DNA from 3 places in the Pseudoalteromonas sp. Of7M-16 genome. Region 3 is predicted to be linked to each of the others. Evidence: predicted binding sites of a transcription regulator. Region 3 holds the regulator's gene; each other region holds the start of a gene.
What was found. The regulator LexA, encoded in region 3, represses DNA repair genes until DNA is damaged. The targets are predictions, from matches to a motif close to TACTGTATNNNNATACAGTA.
Positions count from the first base shown of each region.

Region 1: MHN81_RS03700 (SulA-like leucine-rich domain-containing protein) is a predicted target of LexA. The motif match lies at 5,019-5,038, and genes of this name have one in related genera.
Region 2: ruvC (crossover junction endodeoxyribonuclease RuvC) is a predicted target of LexA. The motif match lies at 6,022-6,041, and genes of this name have one in related genera.

Region 1 covers NZ_JAKRFY010000002.1:369,556-380,007, reverse strand. The annotation lists gene MHN81_RS03745 (class I SAM-dependent methyltransferase) at 1-580, opposite strand, end outside; gene MHN81_RS03740 (HD domain-containing protein) at 676-1,308, shown strand; gene MHN81_RS03735 (ion channel) at 1,316-2,296, opposite strand; gene MHN81_RS03730 (YgjP-like metallopeptidase domain-containing protein) at 2,375-3,037, shown strand; tRNA gene MHN81_RS03725 (tRNA-Tyr) at 3,091-3,175, opposite strand; tRNA gene MHN81_RS03720 (tRNA-Tyr) at 3,199-3,283, opposite strand; tRNA gene MHN81_RS03715 (tRNA-Tyr) at 3,303-3,387, opposite strand; gene MHN81_RS03710 (VC2046/SO_2500 family protein) at 3,500-4,021, shown strand; gene MHN81_RS03705 (YchJ family metal-binding protein) at 4,114-4,569, opposite strand; gene MHN81_RS03700 (SulA-like leucine-rich domain-containing protein) at 4,585-5,010, opposite strand; gene MHN81_RS03695 (SEL1-like repeat protein) at 5,121-5,579, opposite strand; gene MHN81_RS03690 (NCS2 family permease) at 5,699-6,988, shown strand; gene MHN81_RS03685 (hypothetical protein) at 6,989-7,750, opposite strand; gene cysB (HTH-type transcriptional regulator CysB) at 8,030-9,007, shown strand; gene MHN81_RS03675 (L-serine ammonia-lyase) at 9,092-10,452, opposite strand, start outside.
Region 2 covers NZ_JAKRFY010000002.1:309,754-320,205, forward strand. The annotation lists gene tolB (Tol-Pal system beta propeller repeat protein TolB) at 1-915, opposite strand, end outside; gene tolA (cell envelope integrity protein TolA) at 970-1,911, opposite strand; gene tolR (protein TolR) at 1,911-2,339, opposite strand; gene tolQ (protein TolQ) at 2,326-3,030, opposite strand; gene ruvB (Holliday junction branch migration DNA helicase RuvB) at 3,837-4,838, opposite strand; gene ruvA (Holliday junction branch migration protein RuvA) at 4,841-5,458, opposite strand; gene ruvC (crossover junction endodeoxyribonuclease RuvC) at 5,461-5,982, opposite strand; gene aspS (aspartate--tRNA ligase) at 6,093-7,874, opposite strand; gene MHN81_RS03430 (DUF72 domain-containing protein) at 8,070-8,918, shown strand; gene MHN81_RS03435 (hypothetical protein) at 8,987-9,187, shown strand; gene MHN81_RS03440 (GFA family protein) at 9,229-9,645, opposite strand; gene MHN81_RS03445 (YgjP-like metallopeptidase domain-containing protein) at 9,716-10,228, shown strand; gene MHN81_RS03450 (M48 family metallopeptidase) at 10,273-10,452, opposite strand, start outside.
Region 3 covers NZ_JAKRFY010000046.1:13,422-23,873, forward strand. The annotation lists gene epmA (elongation factor P--(R)-beta-lysine ligase) at 1-676, opposite strand, end outside; gene efp (elongation factor P) at 767-1,333, opposite strand; gene epmB (EF-P beta-lysylation protein EpmB) at 1,375-2,388, shown strand; gene MHN81_RS27535 (hypothetical protein) at 2,409-2,618, opposite strand; gene MHN81_RS27540 (hypothetical protein) at 2,691-2,984, shown strand; gene MHN81_RS27545 (DUF3016 domain-containing protein) at 3,007-3,489, opposite strand; gene MHN81_RS27550 (efflux RND transporter permease subunit) at 3,619-6,678, opposite strand; gene MHN81_RS27555 (efflux RND transporter periplasmic adaptor subunit) at 6,675-7,748, opposite strand; gene MHN81_RS27560 (DUF3313 family protein) at 7,765-8,463, opposite strand; gene lexA (transcriptional repressor LexA) at 8,822-9,433, opposite strand; gene MHN81_RS27570 (hypothetical protein) at 9,963-10,124, opposite strand.

The DNA.
Region 1 (10,452 bases), on a different contig from region 3:
CTTCCAACTTAAGGCCGTTTTCTTCAATCAGCACAGGTGCGTGTGGCGCATCTCCGTGCAACACACCTGTGATCTTCTCAAGACCTTCTTTTTTCCGTACATCTACGTCGGAGCGTTCATAGACATGACAATCGGGAAATAGTTCACGTAAAGCTGCAACAATTTCACCTTTATGCCTTTCGGCACCCGCACTCAGAAGCTGACATACCAAATAATTGTCAAACTTATCAATAGTAATACCGGGTAGTCCATCAGATTCAGCTGCGCTCAGCCTAAAGCCGGTCAGACCTCCTTCTGATATTGCATAGTCTCTTACTACTAATGCACGTGCTAAGCGGCGTTTAAAAAATGCTTGGTCAATTTGTTCGCTTTCATCGAAACTCCAGATCCGTGCGCGGATCTGAGAGTTTGGACTATATGCTGCGGTAGCCAAGTATTGCCCATCGTGACTGTAGATTTTTACGATATCTCCAAGTCCGGGTTTACCTTTGATCTTTTTAATTGCTTTGGAGAATATCCATGGGTGTTTTCTTTTAAGAGATTTTTCTCGGCCGGGTTGTAAATACAGCGCGCAAGACATATAAATTCCTTACTAAGTAGAATCCTGTCATTTTAGTGAAGGGGGTTCCAACATACAATGTGAAGCAGAAGGTTTAAGTAAAAATGATGGAAAATATGAATAAGTTTGAAGCAGCATTTAAGGAATTTATGCTTGATACACCCTTTGCTGACACGGCACATGACCTTTCGCATATACAGAGGGTTGTGAAAACTGCAAAACAGTTAGCGATAGAAGAGGGGGCCGACCTAGAGGTTGTAATACCAGCAGCTTGGTTACATGACTGTGTCGCTGTTGCAAAAAATCACCCAGATCGAGCATTTGCGTCAAAAATGGCTGCCGACAAAGCAGAACGGTTTTTGATTGAAATCGGCTACCCTGAAGACAAATTAGAAGGAATATATCACGCAATCGTTGCACACAGTTTCAGTGCGAACGTGTCGCCAACGACACTCGAAGCACAAATCGTACAAGATGCTGACAGAATGGATGCATTAGGGGCAATAGGTGTGAGCCGTTGTATGAAAGTCGGCGGCGCAATAGCTAGACACCTATATCATACCGAAGACCCGTTTTGTGAGAAAAGAGAGCCAGATGATAAAAGTTATACTATTGATCATTTCTTTGTGAAGTTGCTGCACATTGAGTCGCAGATGCATACTGAGGCGGCAAAAAAAGAAGCCCAGAGGCGCACAGAGTTTATGCAACTGTTCTTGAGGGAGTTAGGGCGTGAAATTTCGAATGACTAGGTAGAAGCTACCTAGTCATTCTTTTAACGAATACAACGACGAATAGCGCCAATGAAAAGCTGCCAATAAAAGCTTCTATGGTCGCTATTAGGCGAGTAATACCAACCGGTGTGATATCCCCATACCCTAAGGTAGTAAATGTAACAACGCTAAAATAGAAGCAATTCAGCATTGAATGAAGGTTTTGTTTGAGGGGCGCATTGGTCGAAAATTGAATAATTTCGCCGTTGTAATTAATACCCAGCATAAAATAACAAAGAGCACACAATAAAATCATACCTAAGCTAAAGCGAATTACATTTTCTGGTTTTTCCCCATATCCGCATAACATGTCGATAAAGCTCGATACTAAGCGCTTTTTTGAATAGGTTGGGTATTGTGCATGGCGCATGCGCAACTCGCTATAAGTATACTTTCCTGCCATCTCAAACAAACCCTGCTGTTCAGCACCTTTTCTTAGTAATCTGTATATCTCTTCGCTTTGTAAATATAAATCTTGCGCTTCCTCTATATTTTTTTGTTTGGTTGCCTCAATGGCTTGTTTTTCTTGTAAGAGCTTGTCGCCCAATACGAGGTTATCAATTCTAGTTGCATTCAATTTCACTCCAAGAATATTGGTGTTTTCTAACTTGCAACAGTGTAGGTTCGCATCCCTTAAGTCCGCTTTCATTAAAGATGCATTTTGAATTGTACTGTTAAAGAGGTGAGCACCGTGTAAGTTCGCTCTATAAAAGTTGCTATACGATAGGTCATAGCCGTTGTGATCATTGAACTTAACGAGGTTTAGTCCTTCCAAATTAGCTCTTTTCAGCTCAAGCCCTTGCAGTAACCCCCCTTTTTTGGCATAACGTTCGAGTTTGTGAGATAGCTCTAATCCACTTTTGTCGAATTTGGCATCGTGCCAAAAACAATATCCAGAGCCCATGTCTATTTCTTGACACTTGTGTCCATCAGGAGATGTATACTGACATTTAGGTTTATTGTTCATGGCAGCCTGTTTTTTCCGTAATAAGTATAAAGGTTAGCAGCAAATTAGATTGATAGATGAAAAAGCAATAAATTTACTATGAATTTCAATTACCAACTTAAGCTCAGTCGACGAAGAAAGACAGTTGCAATTAAAGTAAAACCGGACGGAGTTGTCGTTTATGCGCCTGAGGGGATTTGTGAAAACTGGTTACAGGGTTGGCTGAGCTCAAAGCAAAGCTGGGTTGCTCAAAAACAGCGTTTGGTAGCAGATTCTTTACCATGTAAGCAAACACCAATAGAAAAAGTGGCAATCTATGGAGAGCACTACACGGTTTGTTATGGGCATTCGTCTGGCTATATTGATCACCAATACCATTGCATCTATATAGAATCTTCAATGCAACAGCACAGAGATAACCACATTGGAGAAATATATGATTTGTTTAAGGTTGAACTTGAAGCCTATTTACATGCAAGATTACCTTACTATCAGGCTTTGATGGGGTCGGAATATAAAACCCTAAAAGTACGCTTTTATAAACGGCGGTGGGGCAGCCTTTCTAGTAAAGGTGTATTAGCTTTCAACAGTGCTTTATTGAGTGCACCTAAATGGGTTATTGATTATGTGATAGTGCATGAGCTCGCGCATTATCATGTCATGGCGCACAATCAGGCATTCTGGCGTATTGTAGGGCGTTATAATCCTGAATTTGAAAAAGCAAAGGCATATTTGAAGCAGGAAATGAAGATTATCCTGTAGATACTAAAAATGAAATGAAGATGTAAAGAAATTAAATTAAGATAAAAAGGAAGTGGTGGAGGGAGCTGGATTCGAACCAGCGAAGGCTGAGCCGTCAGATTTACAGTCTGATCCCTTTGGCCGCTCGGGAACCCCTCCATAACAGATTTTCAAGTACAAAGTGGTGGAGGGAGCTGGATTCGAACCAGCGAAGGCTGAGCCGTCAGATTTACAGTCTGATCCCTTTGGCCGCTCGGGAACCCCTCCAATTGTACTTTGTCGTTGATGGTGGAGGGAGCTGGATTCGAACCAGCGAAGGCTGAGCCGTCAGATTTACAGTCTGATCCCTTTGGCCGCTCGGGAACCCCTCCTCAACAACGGCGCTGATAATAACAAAGTTTTTGGCGAAGTAAAGAAATGTCCTAAAGTTTTTTCAAAAAATGCCGATAAATTTTCAGACTTTGAAAATTTTGGCGAAAATCCATGCAGATAGAACAATTGTTACTCAAAGAAGCGCAATTAGGCAATGCGTTGAGTTTGAGTGTCCATGAATCGCGTAGAAGCGATTTTGCTCTGCTATTAAGTGCATTATCACAAGATGCATTGGATTTTAGCCAGTTTGACTTACCACGAAGTGCTGTTGACGAAGCTGATAAGTCTGAAGAGGCATTGCGAAAAGAGTTACAAGTAGGCCCGAAGCAGCCATTGGCACCTGAAGAGTTTGATTTTTTAATCGGACAATACAACCGTTATTTTGTGAAGGATGGTGGGTTAGAAGACATCAAGCTAAATGAGTGCCTTGACCCTGAACCATTTCATATTCGTGATGATAAAACGCATATCCCTTTAAACGTCATGGAAAACCTAGAGCCGGCAGTGAAAGCAAAACTATATAAACAAAAGCATCCTGAAATTGAGGTTAAAGAAAGAGAAATAGATGCTGCCGGGTTTTATGATCAGTTGGCCAGTGGAGAAATGCAGTCTCAATTAAATGTGGCTGTATAATCGCTTTATTATGATTCTGATAAGATAGGGAGTGCTGATTAAATCTCGAAAGTGGCATTGGTGAGGTAACGCCACTTCAGGCTGAATGCAGGTTATCCGTGACATTTCTTGAACTTTTTCCCACTTAAGCAGGGACAAGGATCGTTTCGGCTTACTTTTTTACTTTCTTCAGGGTAAAGAGCGCCGTCAAGATATAGCCATGCGCCATTCTCTTTTACAAATCTGGAGCGTTCGTGCAACACGCTCAGCTGCACCCCTTCTAAATACGCTGCTTTGAATTCTACATATTGATATTGGTCATCTTGATCAGTTTCAATAACATCCAAATGAACAAACTTAACTTGCTGAGCGAACATGAGTATATCTTCGACTGTGTGCTCGCTGCGTGTTTTTGATGCATACGTATTTAAAATATACTCACATTCCTTTGTACAGTATGCACTATAACGAGAGCGCATTAGCTGTTCAGATTGGTGAGGAATAGACTGTCCTTTAATAAATGGCTTGCAGCATTGCTCAAAGGCTTGTGTGTTACCACAAAAACACATAAATGACCTATATAGTTAGTGTGTGAGCTTTGATAGTGGCAATTGAGCAAAGTCTTTAAAGCAGTACAGTGCTGTTTTAGAGTGATTTAGGCTACGATATTCAATTTGCTTTTTCGTTAAAATACCAGGCCAAGTGATGACAGCTGCAAAATTACCATTGGACAAAGCGCTATCCAGTGTGTGCTCTAAGTTTATCAGATCCTTTTGCTTAAGCACTAGTAGCTTATTAACATCAATATTGTAGCCATCTAACATAGATTTACTGAAAACCTGATCTGGTGCTATCAAAAGTGTCCAGCCGGCTTTTGAATTGCAACGATATAAGATTTTTAAAAGTTCATTACTGGTGGTTGTTTCATCGTATGCATCCAAGATATTCAAACTACTGGCATGACTAATGCTGCTCGATTGCGTTTTTACATTGGGTGTGATTGGTAACATGATTAGACCACTGATTCTTTATACAGTATGTATACAGTATTTCATACAGTGGTTTTAATCAAGTTTTATTTGGTGTTTTTTTGTTCACTTCGACTTGTTAATACCTGAAGCTACTCTGGGCTTGCCCCAAAATGCATTTGCTGATGGATTTGTTCAAATAAAGTAGCAGCATAGCACTGTGCATCTATATAACGTTTTGTTGTCAGGTGAGGGCGGACTTCATTGAGAGTACTTAATGCCGCGCTATTGCCTTGACTCTGCGCTAAGCTTAACCAAGCGACACCGTGAAAAACACTTTTAGGCACGCCTTGGCCTTTTATAAATAACAAGCCCAAATAAAATTGTGCTTTGTTATCACCAGACATCGCTGCCAATCTCATCCACTTAGCGGCAAGCGGATACTGCTTTTCTTTGATGTAATAAAGGCCTTTTTTATAAGCTTGTTCTGGATCTTGTGCCTTTGGCCAGCTGTGTTTGGGGTCTGGTTCTTGGGTGACAAATTCGAGTACATTGAATAGTTGCTGCTCGAGGTCTCCGCCATAAGCTTTTGTAGATTGATTACTTTTCATACTCTCTTCACTTATTACAACTTAGTTTTCATTGTAGCTGATTTTTAGTTTATTTGTCCGTTAATGACGAGGAAATATGGTAAAATCGCCTCCCTCGTTTCTATTTAAAATACAAAGACATGCTAGAAAAACTATTTTCTCTCAAAGCGCTACAGACCAATGTAAAAACGGAGGTCGTGGCAGGGCTCACTACATTTATTACCATGGTTTATATTGTATTTGTTAACCCGGCCATGTTGGCTGAAGCCGGGATTGATCATGGTGCAGCGTTCGTTGCCACTTGTTTAGCCGCTGCAATTGGCTGTTTTATTATGGGCTTCTTTGCAAATTACCCATTGGCTTTGGCACCTGGTATGGGGTTAAACGCATTTTTTACGTATGGTGTTGTTTTAGGTATGGGGCATAGCTGGCAAACTGCCTTGGGGGCGGTCTTCTTATCTGGGTGCCTGTTTTTACTACTAAGTATTTTCAAAATTAGAGAGTGGGTAATTCAGGCAATTCCAGTTGTACTCAAGCGTGCGATAGCAACTGGGATTGGGGCGTTTTTGGCTTTGATCGCATTAAAGAATGCTGAAATTATTGTTTCAAGCCCAGCCACTTTTGTGCAACTTGGCGATATTACCAGTCCCGGTCCATTGTTGGCCATTTTCAGCCTTTTTGTGATTACTGCACTAATGTATAGAGAGTGGAAAAGTGGTGTATTGATCAGTATTTTATTAGTCACGGTTGTCGCTTGGGCGGCAGGTTTAGTTGAGTACCAAGGCATTGTTTCTGCACCACCGAGCATTGCGCCTACGTTAGGCCAATTAGATATTGCCGGCGCATTAGAAATTACTATGCTGAGCGTGGTATTTGCTTTCTTATTTGTTGACCTGTTTGATACTAGCGGTACTTTGGTCGCAGTAACTCAAAAAGCGGGCATTGCAGATGAAAAAGGAAATATGCCGAGATTAGGGCGCGCTTTATCTGCAGACAGCACTGCGACAGTCGCAGGTTCGTTTTTAGGGACATCTACGACGACTTCTTATATCGAGTCTGTATCTGGTGTTTCTGTTGGCGGACGCACGGGGCTCACAGCTGTGGTTGTGGGCTTTTGCTTTTTACTTATGATGTTTTTTGCACCTTTGGCAAAAATGGTGCCTGCATATGCAACTGCTGGTGCAATTTTGTATGTCGCAGTTTTGATGTTGCAAAACCTGAAGCTGGTGAACTGGGACGATATGACAGACGCGATCCCTGTTAGCGTTGTTTTGTTGATGACGCCGCTAACATTCTCAATTGCACATGGGATAGCATTGGGTTTTATTGCTTACACTGCGGTAAAGCTGGCTTGCAACAAAAAAGACGATATATCCATCAGTGTGTGGGTTCTGACTGTGTTATTTATCGTCAAATTTGCGCTTAGTTGATCACCATTTCTTTTTCGGAGCGAAAAGGACGTCTAAATCGTCCTTTTCTTTTTCTGCTTTTTTCTTAACCGCAGAAGCATTCGAAGCCTTTAGTTCAACACTAATTTCGTTGAGGTAGGTCTCTAGCTGGTTCTTTTTCTCAGTTACATATTCGTCGCTATAGGTCACAGCCATTATGGTCGCATAGGCTTTTTCAAAGTACTGTCTGGCTGAGCCAACCATATTGGCTGTTTTTGCAGATAGGCCTCGTTTGATCTGGCTTTCAACGTTAATGCGTAGTTGGATCTTCTCTAAACGACGGTCTTCTTTTACAAAGACTTGAGTATCTACTTTCCCTTTACTGTGTTCAGAGCGTAAAAGTTGGCGAAGTTTTTTGATGCCTTGCACCAGCGCAATCAGCTGTTTGTCGTTGTCGGGCAATGAGACTTTATCACTGTCAGTGAGGTTAGCAGGTTCCATACTCATGCGTTCTTGAGATTCGTGCAGTCGGTTTTTAAGCTCTCTTGATGTGGGGGTGAGTTCTACCATCATGGCTAACGCATCATGAACACGTTTTTGAATCACCCTAAGCATGTCCCCAGACATAGGGATATTTGTGCTATTCACGAGAACATCTTCGGACTCTTCTATTATCCGCTTTTGTTTTGCTAGTTCTTTGCGTCTTTCTGCTTCTTGTTTCTCTTTGTGTTGCTGTATTGCACTAATCCATACAGCTATCACAACCAAAGCAACAATCAACAATATTATTATGTAAACAAACATACCCGAATCTCTACGAAAACTACCCAAGGCGATAATTTTTTATATTACATCAAACAATTGTATATTGGATAGTTTTAATAACAAGGTGTATGTAAATGAATTTGAATACACCATTTTTCAGTATAGACGTTTCTAATTCGTTTTTCTTATATGATTGCGTAATTGTTACAATTACTATCAGGCTACCAATAACTATGCTAGTCTTACAAAAGATCCGACTCGGCGTTCCGCGTAAACCAAGTCACTTATTGGATAACAACTAAAAAAATAAACAATGTTATGAAATTACAACAATTGAAATACATAGTTGAAGTACTTAATCATAATTTGAATGTATCTGCTACTGCTGAAAGTCTTTACACTTCTCAGCCAGGTATTTCAAAACAAGTACGTATGCTAGAAGATGAATTGGGTGTGCAGATCTTTGGCCGTAGTGGTAAGCACCTTACACATGTAACCAGTGCTGGTAATGAGATCATCAATATTGCCAGAGAAATTTTGTCAAAAGTTGAAGGTATCAAAGCGGTTGCAAATGAACACACTTTGCCTGATCAAGGTAAATTAAACATTGCAACGACACATACCCAAGCAAGATATGCTTTACCTCCTGTTATTCAAGGGTTTATGCAAAAGTATCCGGCTGTTTCTTTACACATGCATCAAGGTACTCCGCAGCAAATATCAGATGCGGCTGCGAGAGGTGACGCGGACTTTGCAATTGCAACAGAGGCGCTCCATTTATACGGTGATTTGATCATGTTGCCATGTTATCACTGGAATAGAAGCATTGTGGTAACGAAAGACCACCCGCTAGCGCAGCTTGGCAAGAATATTACTGTACAAGACGTAGCAAAATACCCACTCATAACCTATGTATTTGGTTTTACTGGTCGCTCTGAACTAGATAAAGCATTTAATGCGCATGGTCTTGAGCCACACATTGTATTTACAGCAACTGATGCTGATGTGATTAAGACATATGTGAGACTTGGGTTGGGCGTAGGCGTATTGGCAACCATGGCTGTTGACGATATTGCAGATAAAGACTTGGTCTGTATTGATGCCAGCCATCTGTTTGAAGCGAGCACGACAAAAATTGGCTTTAGAAAAGGTAGTTTTTTAAGAGGCTACATGTATGACTTTATAGAGCGTTTTGCGCCGCATTTGACGAAAGATGTGGTTGAAAAAGCCAGCCTTATGCGTAATCAAGATGATGTAGATGCATTGTTCGCTAAAGTCACTTTACCGGTAAAATAAAAGCCGCGTTTTGAAAAGTCTACTTGTAGACTTTCTCTTTGCGGCTTTAATATAAAAACCCAACTTGCGTTGGGTTTTTTTGTTTTAGCACTCAATAATATTTACGGCAAGACCGCCACGTGCAGTTTCTTTATATTTGGTCTTCATATCGTTACCTGTGTCTAGCATGGTTTTGATGACCTTGTCCAAAGAGACCTTTTGCTCTCCTGTACCTCGAAGAGCAAGCCTTGAGGCATTGATGGCTTTGACTGCACCCATAGCATTTCGTTCAATACACGGCACTTGTACTAATCCCCCAACAGGGTCACAGGTTAAGCCTAGGTTGTGTTCCATACCAATTTCAGCTGCGTTTTCGACATGAACGACATTGCCACCCATGATTTCAGTCAATGCACCAGCGGCCATTGAGCAGGCGACACCAACTTCACCTTGGCAACCAACCTCTGCTCCCGAGATAGAAGCATTCTTTTTATAGAGGATGCCAATGGCTGCGGCTGTCAGTAAGTAACGTGTTGCAATTTCGATATCAACTTCTTTGATGAAGGTGTGATAATACATCAATACGGCTGGTAATATACCGGCGGCACCGTTAGTCGGTGCGGTGACGACTCGTCCTCCAGCTGCGTTCTCTTCATTTACGGCAAGGGCAAATAAATCAACCCAGTCCATTGCTCGAAGCGGATCGTTGCTGTTTTCTACATTGAGTTTAAGATATAGGCTCGGTGCTCGGCGTTTTACTTTTAATCCACCAGGAAGGATCCCTTCGGTACGCATTCCCCTCTCTGTACACGCTTTCATCACTTGCCAAATATTGAACAGCTCTTGTTTTATTTCACTTTCACTGCGAAGAGTTTTTTCATTAGCCATCATTAATGCAGAAACACTTAGCCCAGTTTCCTTACAGATGTTTAAAAGCTCCTCAGCTGTATCAAATAAATAGGGCGCTGGGTTTTGTTCTCGCACATCAAGTGCAGCTTGCTTTTCTGCTTCAAAATCTTGATCCGTGACAATGAACCCACCGCCAATTGAATAGTAGATCTGGCTATGTAAAAGTGTCTCACCTTTATATGCTTGGATTTCCATGGCATTTGAATGCTTCGGCAGTGTTTTTCGACGGTGAAATACAACAGCGCCTTGCTTTGGGAAATCAGCTTTATGTTTTTGATCAAGATAGATTACTTGCTCTTGCTCAATTTTTTCGAGTATTTCTGGAACAAGATCTGCGTCGATGGTTTCGGGATCATGGCCAGCAAGGCCTAATATGACAGCTTTACCTGAACCATGGCCGATCCCTGTTTGACCAAGGGAGCCAAATAATTCGACTTTGACAGAAGTGACGTCGTCAATTAATTTACTATTTTGTAGATCTTTGACAAAAAGACGCGAAGCGCGCATTGGACCAACAGTATGGGAAGACGATGGCCCAATACCGATGCTAAACATAT
Region 2 (10,452 bases), on a different contig from region 3:
GCCATTTGGGTGCCAACTTGGCTCGGTATCTATACTTCTATGCTTAGTTAAGCGCTTTTCCACGCGTGTTTCTAAGTCAATTACATAGACTTCTGTCGCGCCGCCTTTGTCTTTTGATAACACGACCAGCATCTGTGAGCCATCAGGTGAAAACTGTGGCGCTCCGTTAATACCGGGATAGCTGGTTAACTTTTCACGTTTACCGGTATATATATCTTGAATATAAACTTGTGATTGGCGATTTTCAAAAGTCACATAGGCCAGCTTATTGCCATCAGGTGACCAAGCTGGTGACATTAATGGTTCTTTCGAACGCAGTAACACCTGCTCATTAAAGCCATCGTAGTCGGCAACAACTAGCTGATACGGCTTATCTTGCTCTTCACGAACAATCACATACGCAATTTTTGTTCTAAATGCACCACGTTCACCTGTCAGTGCTTCGTAAACCACATCACTGATCTGGTGTGAATAGTAGCGGAACGAATCACTATCGATCACACTTTGGCGACTTTCCAAAATATGGTCTTGGCTTTTCATTAGTTTGCCATTACTCATCATACGCGTTTCACCACCGGTGATCTGAGCACGCAAGACATCAATTAGCTCATACTTAACCAAATAGCGATTAGCCGGTTGCTGAGTGATTGTGCCAACGACGATTGCTTCGACACCTAGACTAACCCATGCATCGTAATCCACATCTTCATCCGTAGTAGGCAACTGTGGCATTTGCTCTTCAGAAACAGCCTTAAATTTGCCGCTGCGCATCAAATCAGCCGCGATGACTGTGCTTATCTCTGAAGGGACGCTACCGTTGCCGATGTATTTAAAAGGCACAACCCCAATTGGTCTTGCGCTGTCTACACCTTCAGTAATGACGATCTCAAGTGCCGCATGAGCCAAAGTCGTCATACCAAAAGCAAAAACCAGAAATATGTTTTTAAAATGCTTTAACATGGTTTTCCTTTAAAGATTTGGTTTAATCGTTAAATTAATATTTTTAAGCTGTTCAAAAACATCTTTGTCTTTTGAAACAGGCAGTGTATCCGCCATGCGCACGGCCCTCAGTGCCGCTTCGCACACTAACTTATCTCCCCCTAATGATTTTGCTTGAGTCACAAGACCATTAAAGCCTAGGCGTATGTTCAAGCGACACTGTTTTCCTTTCATCTTCTCATCAATAAGTAAGTTAGATTGAATACGTTGCATTATAAGTGCTTTGTACTTGTCTACTTCGCCAAGCACTTGTTGTTGTCTAATTTTTGCGCGCGCAGCCTGCTCTTGAGCTAACTGCTCTTGTAACAATTGTTCTTGCAATGCTTTTTGTCGTGCTTGCTCAGCTTCTTGTGCTTTGCGCTTCGCTTCTTCTTCTTGACGCTTGCGCTTGGCTTCAGCTTCTCTTAAACGGTCTTCCTCAGACTTACGCTTTTCTGCCGCCGCTTTTGCTGCTTGTTCAGCCTGCAACTTTTCCTTTCTAGCCTTTTCTGCATCCGCGCGTTGCTTTTTCTCTACTTCTCGAGCCTTTTTGGCTTGAGCTTCAGCTTTGCGCTTTTCAGCAAGTTTAGCCTGACGCTGTTGTTCAAGTTTTTTAATCCTACGGGCCTCAGCTTCTCGGTCTTTTCGCGCTTGCACAGCACGGCGTTCCAAATCGCGAATACGCTTTTCTTCTGCACGCTTTTGTGCATCTTCTTTGCGCTTCAATTCTGCAACCTTGCGCTCTACAGCCTGTTGGTCTACAGAAATTGCAGACACCACTTTTTCATCCGGCGTCTCTTCCATAACCGGGTTTAATTGCACTTGCATGACCGTAGGCTTTGACATTTGTAGGTTAGCCGACGCGAACAACATACCAGCTAACGCGAAGTGAAGCAGAAACGACTTGATAATTCCGCTTGTTAACGCATCCATTAATTATCCTCGAATGATTTTGTCATAAGCCCCACAGATGGCACACCTGCATTTTTCAAAAAGTCCATCAGCAGTAAAACTTCTTGATATGACACGCGACCAGATCCTTTAATCATTACTGGCGTATCAGGGTTTTGTTGCAATTTAAGCTTTATAACCGCAGCGACTTCTACTGCATCCATTGGTGCTTCTGGGTTTGTGCCTACAGACACGTAATATTTCCCTTCAGCATCAATGGTGGCGATTATTGGTGGCGCATCTTGGGTTTCAACCAGATCGGATTCTTGCATTTGGGGTAAATCAACTTTTACCCCATGGGTGATAAGCGGTGCTGTTGCCATAAAGATGATCAGCAGCACCAACATGACATCAATGTAGGGAACTACATTGATCTCAGCAACCGGTCTTCTTTTTTTAGGCTGATACATTGGTTTTGCTCTCCACTAAAGTGGCTGCTTGACGATGCAAAATATTGGCAAACTCTTCCATAAAATTGGCATAGTTCACTTCCAGTTTTTCTACATGTTTCGCAAAACGGTTGTACGCCATCACCGCAGGGATTGCAGCAAATAGGCCCATTGCAGTTGCGATCAGCGCTTCTGCAATACCTGGCGCAACCATCTGCAGAGTTGCCTGCTTAACATTACCTAAAGCGATGAAAGCGTTCATGATACCCCATACAGTACCAAATAAGCCTATGTAGGGGCTGATAGATCCAACTGTAGCAAGAAAAGACAAACTCGACTCTAGCTTTTCTACTTCTCGCGATAACGCTACACGCATCGAACGATGTGTGCCATCTAAAATCATATTTGCTGAGCCCGTGTTATTCTTCTTATGCCTTGCAAACTCTTTGAACCCAGCAACAAATAACGCTTCTAATCCTTTCGAACTGCCTGATCGTGCCGTGATTTCATTATATAACTTACCTAAGTCCATACCTGACCAAAATTGTTGCTCAAACTTACGGGCATCACTTTGTGCTTCAGCAATCACAGAGCGGCGCTGGAATATAATCGCCCATGAGGCGATGGACATGCCGACTAACGTCAACATAACAAGTTGAACCAACACACTGGCTTCTAAAATTAGATCGATGAAATTTAAACCCGATTCCACGTTTTAACACTCCTAATAATATTGTGTACCCGGCATGGCGCCTTTCAACAGATAGACTTCAAGCACGACAAAAGGTTCAGGTAGTTTAACCACACAAATAATGCCTTACAACGTCAAAGCTATAAAATTAGCTTAAATGTCGATAAATAACACAATGCTTCATCCTACGACACTTATGCCCCTAAATAAGGATATTTTTCACATAAATCCATTTGGTTTGTTGCTTTTACTGTTTTATTAACATTTTTATTCTTCGCCGCCAAAGAGAGCGTAAATATTTACTCGCCCTGCATAAATGCAAGGATTTATTCACTTTGCGCGAATAAATGCTCAAAAACACATTGGTAATACCAATTAACAACAGATTATCTAATATTTACATTTTGCGCATAAATAGTACAAAGCCTTATATTTCATATATTTATAAAACACAATATTGCATACTTTCGACTATGTAAGAAATAGTAAATACATTTCGCATTAGTTTTTTTTATTCGAAAGTTGCAATTTTTCTAGTTTGATAACGAACCAGAATATCTCTAATATACACCCTGTACTGAGCGCACTGCTTAACGCAATGCAAAGCCAGTTACCGAGTGATAGAGTTCTGATTTACTCTGTTGCTTTTGATGAGAAACTTTTGGATAAAACCTTAACAGACTCATCAGTTCCCTGGATTACTTCCTTCAACTTGTTGTTTTCGCCCGCACACATGTGCGGGCTTTTTTTTGCCCAAAATTTGGCATTGCTAGGAAATAACGCATGCAAATAAAAAAGCCACAGTAAAAACTATGGCTCAATGAGAGTTACTCTCTGGAAAGGTCAAAGTGTAGATAAGCTCGGTCTGAAACAATACGCCCTCTTGGCGTACGTTGGATAAATCCTTGCTGGATTAGGTAAGGCTCTATGACATCTTCAATGGTTTCTTTTTCTTCCCCTATTGCAGCAGCTAAGTTATCAAGACCAACAGGGCCACCTGTAAACTTCTCAATAATTGCCAGCAAGTACTTCCTGTCCATATAATCAAAGCCACATTTGTCGACATCCACCATATCGAGCGCTTGGTTTGCAATGTGCTTGTCAACGCTACCATCACCTTTTACATCAGCAAAGTCTCTTACTCGCCGCAACAAACGATTGGCGATCCTCGGAGTACCGCGTGCCCTTTTAGCAACTTCACGCGCACCTTCTTCGGTTGTTTCTAGATTTAAAAAGTGTGCCGAGCGGCTGACAATTTGTGATAAATCATCGACCGAGTAAAACTCAAGCCTTTGCACAATACCAAAGCGATCTCGCAGCGGTGACGTCAATGAACCTGCGCGTGTTGTTGCTCCCACCAAAGTAAAGGGAGGTAAGTCCAATTTAATTGAACGCGCAGCAGGTCCTTCGCCTATCATGATATCTAGCTGGTAATCTTCCATTGCCGGATACAGAATCTCTTCAACTTGAGGGCTTAGGCGATGTATCTCATCGATAAATAACACATCACCTTCTTCAAGATTTGTTAGCATTGCTGCCAAATCTCCTGCTTTTTCAAGCACAGGCCCTGAAGTCGTCTTTATGTTTACACCCAATTCATTGGCGACAATATTGGCAAGGGTCGTTTTGCCGAGCCCAGGAGGTCCAAATATCAACAAATGGTCTAACGCTTCGTCTCTCGATCTTGCCGCTTCAATAAAGATTTCCATTTGCTGTTTAACATGAGGCTGGCCTGTGTAGTCACTCAGCAGCTTAGGGCGAATAGCCCTATCAATTTGCTCTTCATTACCTTGAACTTCAGGTTCTATTAGTCTGTCTGCTTCTATCATAATTACATCATAGATCTAAGGGCTTCTTTAATAATGGTTTCTGTATCTAAACCTTCGCCTTTCACTGCTTTAACTGCTTTTTGTGCTTGCGCAGCTTTGTAGCCCAAAGCCACCAGCGCAGCAATTGCGTCATCCGCAGGTAAGTTACCCACAGTCGGATTGTCCTGAGGTGGAATAACTGCATTGTCACTGAATGGCGTGAACAAGTCATGGCCAAAGTCTTTCAACTTGTCTTTCATTTCTAAGACTAGGCGTTCAGCGGTTTTTTTCCCCACTCCCGGGATCTTAACCAGTGTAGACGCATCACCTTGATTAACACAATGTACAAATTGCTCGGCCGACATCCCTGACAAAATCGCCAAAGCTAACTTAGGTCCCACACCATTCGCTTTTATCAGCTCTCTAAATAGCGCCCGTTCAGTTTTATGATTGAAGCCAAAAAGCAACTGGGCATCTTCGCGAACAACAAAATGAGTGAATATTGCAGCTGGCTGACCTGTACTTGGTAGCTCGTAGAAGCAAGTCATTGGCATTTGTACTTCATAGCCCACACCATTTACATCAATCAAAATTTCTGGCGGTTGCTTCTCTAATAAAGTACCACTTAATTTACCTATCATAATTATCTTAACCTTCCACGAACTGTTTTCTTAGCATTACCTGCCAAACGAATTAAGTTTTGTTCAGAGTGCGCATGACAAATTGCAATCGCTAAAGCATCTGCAGCATCTGCTTGAGGTGTACCGGGTAACTTTAAAATGCGTTTAACCATTTCTTGCACCTGAGTTTTATTTGCACCACCTGTGCCAACCACTGCCTGCTTAATTTGTCTCGCTGAATATTCATGGACAATGACATCTTGCATCGTCGCAGCAACAATGGCCGCTCCTCGCGCTTGCCCAAGCTTTAATGCAGAATCTGGGTTGTGCGCCATAAATACTTGCTCTATCGCAAAGCTGTCCGGTGAAAACTGTTCTATTAATTGGCTTATACCTTGAAAGATCATTTTTAACCGAGTTGGGAAATCATGCTCTCCAACTTTAATACAGCCACTACCAAGGTACTTAAATTTTGCACCTTGATGCTCAATAACGCCGTAACCTGTAAACCTCGAACCAGGGTCTATGCCCAAAATAACTGCCAAGGCACTGCCCTCTTTGCTTTTTTCAACATCATGCCAAAATACTGTATGGATTTCCAGTGTTAAACAAAAAAGGCGGCTATTAAAGCCGCCTTTTCATAGAAAGTCAGTGATTACTGCTCTACACTTTGTTCTTGTTGTGCTTGCACTGCAATCGCAAGCTCAGTTAATGCATCTGGGTTTGCAACACTTGGCGCATTGGTCATCAAACAAGATGCCTGAGTTGTTTTAGGGAATGCAATCACATCGCGAATATTATCTGTACCACATAACAACATCACAAGGCGGTCAAGGCCAAACGCCAAACCAGCATGTGGTGGTGTACCATACTTCAGTGCATCGAGTAAGAAACCAAACTTATCTTGCTGCTCTTGCTCTTCAATACCTAAAATTCTAAATGCTGCTTGCTGCATCTCGTTGTTGTGGATACGAACTGAACCACCACCGACTTCATAGCCGTTAAGTACCATATCGTACGCATCAGAGATCGCTGCCGCAGGGTTTGCTTCGAGTTCTTGTGCACTGATATCTTTTGGCGCCGTAAACGGATGGTGTACAGCATGCAAGTTACCTTCGTCATCTTCTTCAAACATCGGGAAGTCAACAACCCAAAGCGGTGCCCACTTGTTAAGATCAGTGATCTCTCTGTCCAAACCAACTTTCAAACGTAGTGCACCCATTGCTTCGTTAACAACATTACGCTTATCAGCACCGAATAGGATGATATCGCCAGTTTGTGCATTTGTGCGCTCTAGTAAAGCGCTGATCACGTCTTCGTTTAAGAATTTAGCGATTGGTGATTGTACACCTTCCATACCTGCATCACGGTCATTCACCTTCATCCAAGCAAGACCTTTCGCGCCATAAATTCCAACGAACTTAGTGTACTCGTCGATTTGCTTACGAGACAATTCAGCACCACCTGGCACAGTTAGTACAGCAACGCGACCTTTTTCGTCGTTCGCAGGACCAGCTAGTACTTTAAACTCGACATCTTTAACGATATCTGCAACGTCGATAAGTTCTAGTGGGTTACGCAAATCTGGCTTATCCGAACCAAAACGACGCATCGCTTCTTCATATGGCATCGTAGGGAATTCACCTAAGTCTACATTCAGTAGCTCTTGCCACATTTCACGGATCATGCGCTCTGTTACTTCACGTACTTGATCAGAGCTCATAAATGACGTTTCTAAATCGATTTGAGTAAATTCAGGCTGTCTGTCAGCACGTAAATCTTCATCACGGAAACATTTTACGATTTGGTAATAGCGGTCAAAACCAGACATCATTAACAATTGTTTGAATAGCTGTGGTGATTGCGGCAGTGCGTAGAAGCTGCCCTTGTGTACACGGCTTGGTACCAAATAATCACGCGCACCTTCTGGTGTTGCTTTAGTCAATACTGGCGTTTCAATGTCTAAGAAATCATTGGTATCTAGGAAACGACGAACAAAGCTAGATGCCTTCGCTCGCAGTTTAATTCGATCGCTCATTTCTAAACGACGAAGATCTAAGTAACGGTACTTTAGACGTCGCTCTTCTGAATTTTGCTGATTGAAGTCTAGCGGTAAAGGTTCAGAGCGGTTAATGATCTCAAGGCCTGTGCCAAGGATTTCAACTTCACCTGTCGCCATGTCTTTGTTAACTTGGCTGTCAGGACGCGCACGTACACTACCTGTCACTTTCACACAAAACTCTTGACGCAGCGTATTCGCAACATCCATCAAGCCTTCAACTTCTGGGTCAAAAACAACTTGAACCAAACCTTCGCGGTCTCTTAAGTCGACGAAAATTAATCCACCTAAGTCACGGCGCTTGTTGATCCAACCACATAATTCGACTTCTTGACCTACGTGGTCTTTATTTAAATTTCCGCAGTATATAGAGCGCATATCGTTCCTATTTGCTTAGGCCTGCATGAAAAGTGCTATTCAGCCTATCGCTATCGTAATTAACAAAAATAATCGCCAATTATATAAAACTGGGGGGCTTTGTCATCCTTATAAAGCAAGGAATCTTCGCAAAGTTGATTTTTTTAGGTACTCTCAATTTGATAAACTCAAAAAAAAGCACAAACGAAGATAACTATGTTGTATTTAGGTTGCCCACAATGGAGCTCATCGCACTGGAAAGGACGTTTCTTTAGTAAACACTGCAGTAATGCAAATATGCTCAGCGAATACTCAACTATGTTCAATAGTGTTGAAGGCAACACCAGCTTTTACGCAAACCCAAAACCTGAGACCGTATTACAGTGGAAGAACGCCGTCCCTGATGACTTTAAGTTTACTTTCAAATTACCTAAACTCATCTCTCACGAATTGGCACTGCAAAATTGCCAAAAAGAGCTAGCAACCTGGTTGAGCCTATTCGCACCGCTGTTTGATCAAATAGGCATGGTCATGTTACAGCTGCCGGCAAGTTGCGGACCGGAACACCTATCAAGAATACAAAGCTTCATTGCACAATTGCCGCGTGAACTATGCCTTGGCATAGAGGTGCGCAATTTGGCGTTTTTTCGAAAAGACGACCATGAAAGACGCTTAAACCAATTTTTGATGAGTAATGGCATTAACCGCATCATGATGGATACACGCCCTCTATTTAGCGAAGCGCCGAGCACAACAGCTATTGAAGACGCACAGCGTAAAAAGCCACGAGTACCTGTCAACGTAATTGCTACGGGCAATCGCCCCATGTTGCGCTTTGTTGGCTGCTCTGTACTTGAGAATAATCGACCTTTTTATCAACCTTGGTTAAAAAAGATAGATACCTGGATAACACAAGGAAAGGAGCCTATCGTTTTTTTCCATACTGCGGATAATTACGACGCACCGCTGCTTGCAAGGCAGTTTATTCAAGATTTAGGTATAGAGCACAAAGTCCTCCTGCCTTTTCCAGCAGAACAACAACCTACACAGCAGTCATTGCTGTGAAGTTTGACAGCGCACCTTAAGACTGGCAAGGTGAAATTGGATTATATAAAAATAAATAAGGACTAACCATGATACTCAAACTACAAAAAAAACCAGTCAAAACTCTATCTTTCGATAAAGTACGTCTCCCAAAAGCCCAGACTAACGAAGTTGCCGGCGGCCAGATTGGGGGCAACTCCCGTGCATCAGACTGCTGCCAAGCAGCCTTAGGCCCTAGTGGTGGTAATTCTCGTGCGTCAGACTGCTGCACGATGGAAACTTACAAATAATAGGAAGTGAGTGCGCCGCACTCACCTTTTCTACAACCGAATTACTTAACTTTCATTCTTCCCGGTTCAAATTCGTCATAGTGGGGGATCTGAGCATTTATTTCGTCCCAATTTGCTTTTGACGACACAAAATTATGTGACGCGGGTCGCTCTTCAATATCCGAATCAAGTATCCCAAGCCTTAGACGTAATTTTTCCGGTAGTTCAGCGTTGGAACTAAACACAGGAGACGCACAGCGGCTGCAAAAATGCCTCAGCTTGCCAGGCTTAAAGGCATAGGATTGGATCAACTCCTTGCCCGCTACTATTTTCAATGAGGACGTCGCAATAAAACCATTGGTCGCATAGGCCGTTCCGCTGGACTTTCTACACAGGGAACAATGACAGTGAATAATACTTTCAATGGGCCCATTGATCTCTAGCTGAACCGCATTGCATAAACAACTCGCCTTATACATTTACTCTTTTCCTTGCGTTATAATCACGCGATAGAATACGTTTAAAACGGCCATGTTCCAAGCGCAAAAAATGCAACAATTAAAGTATTTCCAGCACTACCCCGACAGTTTACAAGCCCAGGTGAAAACACTGATAGCAGATGAGAAGTTGCAGCCTTATTTCAAAAGCAAATATCCGTTGGGCCACCAATTACAAAATCAGCAGGCCCTATATCAATATTGTACGGCCTTAAAACAGCGTTATCTGAAGAATACACCACGATTAAATAACGTCAGTTTTAACAAACATACCGATATGATGAAAGGGACGCTCGGTACTCATACTCACAAGCAGCACCGCCATGGCCAAAAGCTGAAAGCGCGCTACGATATAGCATTGAACAACCAGCTAAAGTACGCGCCAGAAGCAATATTACGCGCCTTAATCGTGCATGAGTTAGCCCACTTCAAACATGCCGAACACGACAAAGCATTTTACAATTTGTGTTGTAATATGGAGCCCGACTATCATCAATTAGAATTAGACCTGCGGCTATTTGTGGTATTGGATGAGCTGGGGTTAAACTTTTATACGCAGAGTTAATGTGTGACAAAGGCAAAGCGTTGCTTGACCTTTGCCAAACTCGATTACACCTTACAATGCGGCTTTAACCCCTGTTGCTGAGCCGCTCTAAACAAATTGTTGGCTTCAGCCATTTTACTGTTTAACTTTTCTATTCTGTTGTCAGGTGATGGGTGTGTCGACAAAAACTCCATAGGCCTATCTCCACCCAGCTTTTCCATATTTTGCCAAAGCTCAACCGACCC
Region 3 (10,452 bases):
CGTTTAATTTGGCAAGAGCCGCCTGAGAAGCGGGAAAATGATACACAAAACACGGTACGTTTTGTCCAATTTGGGGTTCTATCTCCATACAAAATAGCAATTGAAGCAAAGGATCGACACTCGTCTCTTGAGCAGCTATCTCTGTATATCCATATTGTTCACATACAGCCTTCAAGGCATCCAATTCAATGGTCAAAGGATCTATAGATAGATATTTTTCAAACGCCGCTTGGTAGCTGATCCTCGTAGCTTTGCCACAAGATAAAATACACTGCATAAGCGCATCTATTTCATCCATCAACAAATACTCATCGAACCCCGGGCGATACCACTCTAACATTGTGAATTCAGGGTTATGGTGACGACCCGACTCTTCGTTACGAAATGCTTTTCCAATTTGATAAATCGCACCACTGCCTGCAGCAAGCAGCCGCTTCATAGCAAACTCAGGTGAAGTCTGTAAGTATAAAGGGAGCCCTTTTGCATAACTGGGCCCAACAAATTGCGTGGCGAATGTCGCTAAATGCACATCAGTGACTGACGCTTGACTCAAACATGGTGTTTCAACTTCAAAAACCCCACGCTCCGCAAAAAACATGCGAATACTTGCCAATATTGCAGCACGCTGTTTCAGTGTCTCAATGTCCGCACTCGGTGCCCATTTCACATCATTCATTGTCTACCCCAAAATATGAATTACATTAGGTCATAAAAAAATCTCGACCAAGGCCGAGATTTTCTAACGTCAAAGTGTTCAAGTAAATAATTACTTAACGCGGCTCACGTATTCACCTGTGCGCGTATCAACTTTGATCACTTCACCAATTTGAACAAATAGTGGAACGCGAACAACAGCGCCTGTTGTTAAAGTTGCAGGCTTACCGCCTGTACCCGCTGTGTCACCTTTTAGTCCCGGATCTGTATCTGTGATCTCAAGTTCAACAAAATTAGGCGGTGTTACCGCTATCGGGTTGCCATTCCACAGTGTAATTGTACATACATCGTTTTCAACCAACCATTTAACATTGTCACCCACTGCTTTTTCGTCAGCTGCGATTTGCTCAAATGTGTCGTTGTTCATGAAGTGCCAGAATTCGCCATCAGTGTAAAGATAAGCTAGATCTGTTTCCATTACATCTGCGCCTTCAACTGAGTCGCCAGATTTAAACGTTTTTTCTAATACTTTTCCTGAGATCAACTTACGGATCTTAACTCGGTTGAAAGCTTGGCCTTTACCTGGTTTAACCATTTCGTTTTCTAGGATCGTACAAGGCTCGCCATCAATCATAATTTTTAGGCCGCCCTTGAACTCGTTGGTGCTATAATTCGCCATCGTATCCTCTAATCATCGTATTTCGAGTAATAAACCTGCTAATGATACAAATAAATGAAGTAAATTTGCATACTAACTGGCAAAAAGAATTGGCTAATGTCGTTACTTGCCCAGATACACTACTCAAAATGTTGGGTTTGGAGTCACATTTCAGTGCCAAAGATCTTGCTGCAAAGCGACTTTTTCCGCTTCGTGTACCCAGACCATTTATCGCAAAAATGCGCTACGGTGATCCTTACGACCCTCTGCTATTACAAGTGATGCCCTTACATCAAGAGTTTATTGCCGCCAGCGGGTTCAATAAAGATCCATTAGAGGAGCAAGATGCCCCTGTTCCCGGCCTATTGCATAAATACCGTTCTCGCGTTCTTTTGATGCTCAAAACAGGCTGCGCCGTAAATTGCCGTTATTGCTTCAGACGACATTTCCCATATCAGGACAATCAAGTTAATAAACGCGCTTTAAAATCGGTTTTTGAGTATCTAGTTACACACCCAGAAATTAACGAGGTAATTTTAAGCGGTGGAGATCCCTTGATGGCCAAAGATGACATGCTCTGCTGGCTGTTAGACGAGTTAGAAGCCTTGCCACAGCTCAAGCGCATCAGGATCCATAGTCGTCTGCCTGTCGTCCTTCCTGCAAGGATAACCGATAAGCTTTGCGACCGATTGGCAAATAGCCGACTCAAAGCAGTTCTGGTCAACCACATTAATCACTCTAATGAAATTGATGATGAATTTAAAACAGCAATGCGCAAACTTAAGCAAGCTGGCGTGACGCTGCTAAATCAATCTGTCCTGCTAAAGGGGATCAATGATAGCGCCCACACTTTGTCAGAGTTGAGCGAAGCCTTATTTGACAGTGATATATTGCCTTATTACTTACACCTACTGGATAAGGTTGAGGGTGCTAGCCATTTTGATATGAGCGAGTCAGATGCAACCAAACTAGTCGCCGAAATGCTGGAGACATTACCCGGTTTCTTGGTACCCAAATTAGTAAGAGAAATCGGCGGCAAACAAAGTAAGACGCCGATTGATTTGCATTTAAGTTAAAATGCAAACATCAACGTATACTATGCATATACGTTGATGTTGTTGCCCAAAGATGCTGTAACAGACTTTGCTGGAGTTTGCGCAGCGGCAGAACTACCAGCAGATTCAATTAAAGCGAGGGCAGCTCGTCCATCTGCTTGCTGTTGCTTTTTCGCCAGAGAAGCACTGTATACTTCACCACCTGGACCAGCGCCAGACATAGCAGGAAGGTTACTTCCGGAAATATTCATAGGTATTCACCTGACAAGTTTGATGGATCCAAGTAAAATATCGACCGATTTACTCAGGACTTTAGGAAAAACATGCAAGCAATCATCGAAAAGCTCAACGAAAACTTAAAAGTTGTTTATCGTCAGTCACTTGATGCAGATAAAAAATTAGATGAATTACAGCAACAAGGGCATGGCAAATTCTCATCACTTTTTAGCAAAGATGCAGGGTTTGAATTCGAAGCCAAGCGTTTTAAACCTTATGTACTTGATGTCGCTGCTGATGTAGATAAATTGAGTAAATCAGAACAGCTCGATGAAGCACACCTAAAGAAAACCGTGTTTAAATTACAGCAGCTACTTCAGTTACTCGCCACATTTAAATAAAAAGAGCGCCTAAGCGCTCTTTTTATTTAACAATTGGCTCGACATCATCTTTATACCAGTCACTCAGCAACCGCTTATCGTAATAAAACTCAGAATCTCTACCAAATTTTATCCTATCCATAAAGTTCATATCTTTTAGTACTTTCGATTTTGCTTCAACAAGCACTTTGCCTGCGTTATCTGTTACGCTGTATGTAATTTTCAAGCGGGGAAAATAAATTGGCTTGATAATACGAATATCATTCATGTTAAATCTGACATCTCCAGCCAAGTCAATATCTTCAAACTTTACAGATAAGGTATATCCATCAGGCATATCTGCCGCCAGTTTATTTAAATGCGAGTCAAATTGCTTGGCGATGCGCTTGTGATATCCACCACGAGTTTCTTTTGCAGGAAACACATCTCTGTACTCTTTAAAATCTAGCCATGCCACTTTCACTTCACCAGCATTGGCCATCATGGGGATCAGCATTGCCACAATTGCATAGTTGATAAGTTTCATCATTTACTCCTCTGGTTAGCCTGTATGTTCATTTTCTGCTCACCACACTGAACAAAAACTTAAGGGTTACACTCATTAACAGGCTTTTACTGGCGTTCACGATTTATCGTTGTGAACGCCACGACTTTGCTAGTGTTGTACTTTGATACGATAAAACAACGCATAAAGTACGGGGACTATGCCCAGTGTAAGTAGCGTGGAAAACAACAACCCACCCATAATGCCAAGCGCCATAGGCTCCCACATCTCACCACCGCCTAAATACAATGGAATTAAACCAAACACTGTTGTTGCCGTCGTTAGCAGAATGGGACGCATACGCTGCTGTGCCGCTGAAATAATGCCTTCAACTGGGTTTTCCGGGGTGTTTTCCAACTCTATTTTAATCCGCTCTAACAATACAATCGCGTTGTTTATCACAATACCCGCAAGCGAAATAATGCCAAGCAAGGTCATGAAACCAAAAAATGACTGCCCTACTAGTAGACCTAAGATCACCCCAATAAATCCCAGCGGAATAGTCGTTAATACAATAATTGATTTACGAATAGAGTTAAATTGACCAATTAATAAGATGACAATTATAAAGACTGCAATCGGCATCTTATCCGCTATAGACTGGTTCGCTTTTCCTGATGACTCAGCTTCACCACCTAACTCATACGAATAGCCAAATGGCCAATTTTGCTTTTGCTCCTCAAGCCAAGGGACGATTGCAGCGAAACCTTCATTCGCTGTGATCCCATCTAGTTGCGCGCCAACCGCAACTGTTTTCAATCTATCACGACGCAAAATCTGGGCACTCTCCCAAACCACTTCGATGTCTGCAACCTGCTTCAACGGCACTGAAGCGCCTGTTGCTTGAGAGTAAACCATCATGGCTTCTAACTTACCAATATCATCTCTATCCGCTGCAACAGAGCGAAGCGTCACAGGAATTAACTCGTTACCTTCACGATATTGCGTTAATTCCAGACCACTAAAGCCAGTCTGTAATGAACTTGCGATATCTTTACTCGACACTCCAACCCGACGTGCGCGAGTTTGGTTTATCTTGATCTGTACTTTTTTGCTCGGCAAACCCCAGTCGTCACTTACCGCCTTCAGCCCAGGTGTTGCAGCCATTTTCGCTTTCAATTGATCGACAATGGCCATCAGTTTATCTTTGTCATCTCCTGAAAGTCTGACTTCTACCGGGTTAGCGATCGGCGCTCCATTTTCAATTTTGCGCTGCTTTATTAATAGGTCAGGATGACGGCTTAATGCGTACCGCTCAATATCAACCATTAATGAATCAATCAGCTTATATGACGTGGTACTGACTATCATCAGTGCATAGTTAGCACTGGTAGGCTCTGGATTGTGAGTTAATAAAAATCTCGGCCCACCACTGCCGACATAACTCACCCACTGTGTAACGCCTTCTGGGCGCTCACTTGATACAAGTAGCTCTTGCTGTATATAGCTTTCCATGTCTTTTACCAAGGCTTCCGTTGTTTGTAGTCGTGTGCCAATCGGTAGCTCCAATTCGACTTTAAAATAGTCACGATCAGAGGGTGGGAAAAATAGCTTAGGAATAAATTGCATTCCTTGGAGTGCAATAAAAAACGCGGCAATACAAGCTAATAAAGTGACCCAGCGATGACGGATCATGGTTGTTAAAAGATTTTTATAGCTTAAATAGATACCTGAATTATAGTCGGCTGATTGGGATTTAACGCGTGTAAAGTATACACACAACATTGGGATCATGGTCATAGCCAATAACCAAGAACATAGTAATGTAATCGTTACGACCTTAAACAGAGAAGCGGTATATTCACCAGTTGAGGACTCAGCCAAGAAAATAGGTAAAAATGCGGCCCCAGTGGTTAGCGATGACACGAGTAATGGTACTTTTAATTCATCCGCGGAATCAACTGCCGCATCAATTGCAGCCTTTCCTCGCTCCATTTGAACCATAATATTTTCAGACATTACAATGCCATTATCAACCAACATACCAAGTGCAATAATCAAGGCTGCTAGAGAAATTTGGTCAATACTGATATGGAAAAACGACATCACTAAAATGCCAAATACCATGCTCATAGGGATGAGGCTTGCCACAATTAAACCGGTGCGCAGTCCTAATGTGAATAACATCACTAAGGTAACGACAAGCACCGCTTGTAGTAAGTTAGAGACAAAGTCACTGACCTTCTGCTCAACCTCTTTTGGTAAAAACGACAGCAGTTTAAATTCAACACCTATAGGGTAGACACTTTCCAAATAGTTCAGAGTCTCTAATACTTGCTCACCCAACGCAATATTGTTGCCGCCATGGCGCATTGAAATCGCCAATGTTAAGCCATCTTCTTGGCCAACACGTACTTTCGATTTTGCAGGATCTACGTAGTCACGATATACGACTGCAATGTCTGAAAGCAGCAAAACCTGCTCGCTACCAGGTACATTGATTATCGTATTGGCTATATCTTCGACTGATTCAAAGTTGCCACTTGGCTCTAGTGCCAATGTTTCATCATTAATATAAATAGAGCCACCGGGGTTGACGATATTTCGTGACGCTAATTGATCTTTAAGTTGACTGGGCGAAATACCTAAGGCTCCTAGCCTCGCATTTTCAAATTCAATAAAGACCCGTTGCTCTTGGTTACCGTATATCTCAACCTTTGCAGCTTCCGGTAAGCGAAGTAATGTGTCTCTGACCTGCTCAGCAACATCCTCCATCTCACGATAACTATACCCTTCAGCTGTCAGGCCGATCACAATGCCAAAGACATCACCAAACTCATCGTTGACGATAGGCGTTTGTGCATCACTGGGAAGATCTTGCTCAATACTTTGTATTTTACGTCGCAGGTTGTCCCAGATAGGCCGCATATTCTTGTAGCTTTCTTTAATATTGACGCTAACAATGGACACCCCTGTTTTCGAGGTACTGCTGACAAAATCCAGTTCAGGAATTTGCTGAACTACCTTTTCGATTTGATCTGTAACTAGTTCCTCTACACGCTGTGGGCTCGCACCAGGAAAGTAAGTAATAACTTGCGCTGTTCTAATAATAAAACCGGGATCATAGTCTTTTGGCATTTTATTGAATGACACAATGCCAAAAAACAATAGCGCAGCGATCAATACCCAGGTAGTACGGTTATTTTCTAAAGCAAGTCTGGTTATATTCACTGTGCCTCCTTGTTAAACTTTACAAGTTGACCTTCACTTACTTTACTCATGCCCGCTGTAACAATGTACTCACCTTCTGCCACACCACTGAGCACTGGAAACCCTAATGTTGAAACATCACCAATCACAATAGATTTCTTTTTAATCTCACCTTTGCCAGCACCAGCAGGCTCAACTGTCCATACATAATTTCCAGATGCGTCTTTGAGTACAGTATTTATTGGCAGGTATAATCCACTCTTGTTGACATCTGCACCTTTAGCTAAAACTTTGGCTGTCATTCCTGGTAAAATGTTATAGTTTTCAGGGCGAGTCATGCTCAAGGTAACTTCATATGCTTTAGTGACTTCATCGGCTTGAGTGCTTACTTCAACAAAATCCAGCGGGAAAGTCTTATCTGGTATTCCAGAAAACTCGGCTATGATATGTTTTGGTGCGTCTTTAGATACTTTTATCATCAAACTTTCAGGCACGTTAACCTTAAGTGTGACATGTTTTATATCCTGTAACGTCGCAACAACCTGCTTAGCCTGTACTTCTTCAAAGCGCTCTATATAAGTTCTAGCAACCACCCCAGAAAATGACGCTTTCAAATTCGTATAAGACAAGTTATTTTTTGCGTTTGCTAGTTTGCTTTTTGCACTTGTAAAATGAGATTGCAGCTGATCATAGTCCGATTGCGAAATTGTGCCGGACTTGATCAACTGTTTCGCTCGACTGAAATCCGCCTGCGCTTTATTATAGTTAGCTTGAGCGTCATCTAGTGAAAGCTGATAATCTGTTGTATCCAGCTTTGCAATTACATCGCCTAATTGGATTTCTTCACCTTGCTTTACCAATAACTCGGTAACTTCACCTGATACTTTAAAAGATAGATCTGCGGATGAAGCTGCATCTACAACTGCGGGAAACTCAACTAAAGGACCGTCTACCTGAGAAGAAAGCAGCATTGTCCTTACGGGACGAAGTTGTTCAGATTGCTGCTGCTCTGGCTGCTGGTCTGAACAACCGATTAATGCAAGACAAATTGACGCCATTGCACATAGCTGCTTGCTTTTTATTGTCTTCATGAAAGCTCCTTTAATTCTATTTAACATCGCGATGTTTTGTCATCGCCGTAACAAAGTTATTTATCCACACATCTAGCACTTCTTTAACCGCTGCTACATTCTCTGTGCCATCTGCTTTTAAAACGGTATCTAGCTCTTTGTGTGCTGTCATCATCACTACGGGTTGAGGGTTATTACCAAGATAAAAAGCAGACTCCAAAGACACATGTGTCAATGCCTCAGTTTGCTCAGTTGCAGCAAGGTAGGCCGTCTTTCCTGCATTATAGACTAAGCGAATCGGGACAAAGTCTCTCACTTGCAATGCAACAGGTTCAAACTGAACATCTGTAAATGCCCCTTCTATCATCAACACTCGCTCATTCAGATTAAGCGGCTTTTCTGTCACCACCTGAAAATGGGGAGCTAGTTTTTTTACCATTTGCGATTGCATATAGTGGCTTAACTTAGCAACATGTAGCGGGTTTATATTCAAAAACTCGGAATCTTGAACATTTATCCATACTTCAAACTGAGGAATATACAATACTTCAACCTGACTGAGCGCTGTTTGATCAAACGTACTGTTTACATAAAGTTCTGTATCTTCATATTCTTCGGAAGGGGCCAAAGAATCATAGCTCGGTAAAAAGCCTGAACGCGTATTTTGTGAAGTAGATGCACATGCGGAAACAAGACATGTAAATGTAAAAATTAGTACAATACGAAACCAAGTCATAAGTCGCTCCATAATCAATTCATTTCCAGTGGTTGTAGCACAATCAAAAGAGATACTTTGATCTCATTTGAAATCAAATGTAACTTACAAAAACAATTATAGTTTTAGGCACCACAAACTAAGACGAATAGCTCTGACCGCGAATAACTAAATAAGTGCAAAATTATCTTCAATCACTCGCGTATACGAACTAGTTTGGTAGCTAAGTTATAAAATCGTAATTAAGTATATGATATGAAGTTAGAGCTAAAAAGATCAGCAGTAAATTAAGATGAGAAAAATTGAAAGAATCGAGCTGGAGGACACGTCTCCAGCCATGAAAAAGTAACGTCAAAGAGCTATCGAAATGAAAAGCTATTTACAGATTGCCACGGATAACCCCTACCGCTAAACCTTCGATATTAAACACTTCCTGCTCAAGATCGACTTCGATTGGCGAAAAGTCCTCGTTTTCTGCATGTAAGAATACTTTTTTCCCTACTTTTTCAAAACGCTTCACAGTCACATCCTCTTCAACACGGGCGACTACCACCTGACCGTTGTTTGCGACTTGAGTGCGATGAACCGCTAACAAATCGCCGTCCATGATACCGATATTTTTCATACTCATACCGTTAACACGGAGCAAATAATCGGCTGAAGGTTGAAACATGCCTGGGTCAACTTTGCAGTGATTTTCGATATGCTCCTGCGCTAAAATAGGCTCGCCAGCGGCTACACGCCCAACCAGAGGTAAGCCTAATTGCTCCGGCTCATCAGCTTCAGCTAAGCGAATTCCTCTGCTGGCGCCTGGTACCATTTCTATAACGCCTTTTTTGGCAAGTGCTTTCAAATGCTCTTCTGCCGCATTTGCACTGCGAAAACCGAGAGACTCCGCTATTTCCGCTCGCGTTGGCGGCATACCTGTGTCTTTGATAAAAACTTTGATGAGTTCAAAAACTTGTTCTTGTCGTTTAGTCAATGGTCGCATATAACTGGTTTTCCATACAGTGCATTTACTGTGAGTATATACAGTTAAAATTAAATCGCAATGCTAATCGTTGAATACTTAGACAAATTATAAAAACAGCAAAGTGATGAGTGTTAAATAGAGTCGCAACGGTGGTAGGTTCATGGCCCATTTAATAAATCAAAGCGGCAAATAGTTCTCCTTCTTGAGCTTTCTAAACAACACTTCGCCGAAGGCCTTCAGCCCCAACTCAACTTATAAAAGGCAATGTATCTGGTTCACTTAAGTCTCGTTCTTTGTCCGGCTTTATTCATATTATTTTCTTTATTAAAAAGGTTAAGGCCTTTAGCTTTGAATTAACGAGGTTGGTTCAACAGAAGTAGTTTCTTCTATCCAGAAACTTTTAATTATTAATGAACTAAAAATCCATCATGGCTGAATAAAAGGGAAGTAATAACACTATTTTTAAATGAAAATTTTGATGAGGGTATTCGATACTTTAGTTATTGAACAGGAAATAGAGCTACTTTACGTAGCTCTATTCAGTTTGTTAGCAAGCCGTAGTAGTATATGTTCCTGGGCAAGTTCTTGTACCTGTACATTCCCAAGTTTTAAATAAACCGCCAGCAACTTGTGGTGTCATCTCCGCAGGGACGTTGGCTTTATCATGGCTAATCACTTTGATGTTTTTCTTCTTTAATTTTAATAACATTTTTATCTCCTTATTAACTACAACCAACCTAACAGCATTTATTATCACTTTCAACATAATGAATAATATTATTTTTAATTTTTATAATTGCGTTAATTTCAATATATCAAAAAGAAATTAAAAAATATTTATTAATAAAAGAACTAAAATTTTGGATAAAAAACGCTATTTCTAAAACCCACTTTTCATCATCCAAATTAACATCGAACAAAGCACCAATGACAGCGAGCGAAGCGAGTGCGTTCAGTTTGCGCAAGGTGAAATGAGCTGTTTTAACAGTTGTTAAGGCTATTACTTCTAACACCTAGCTAGTATCGAATACATGGAT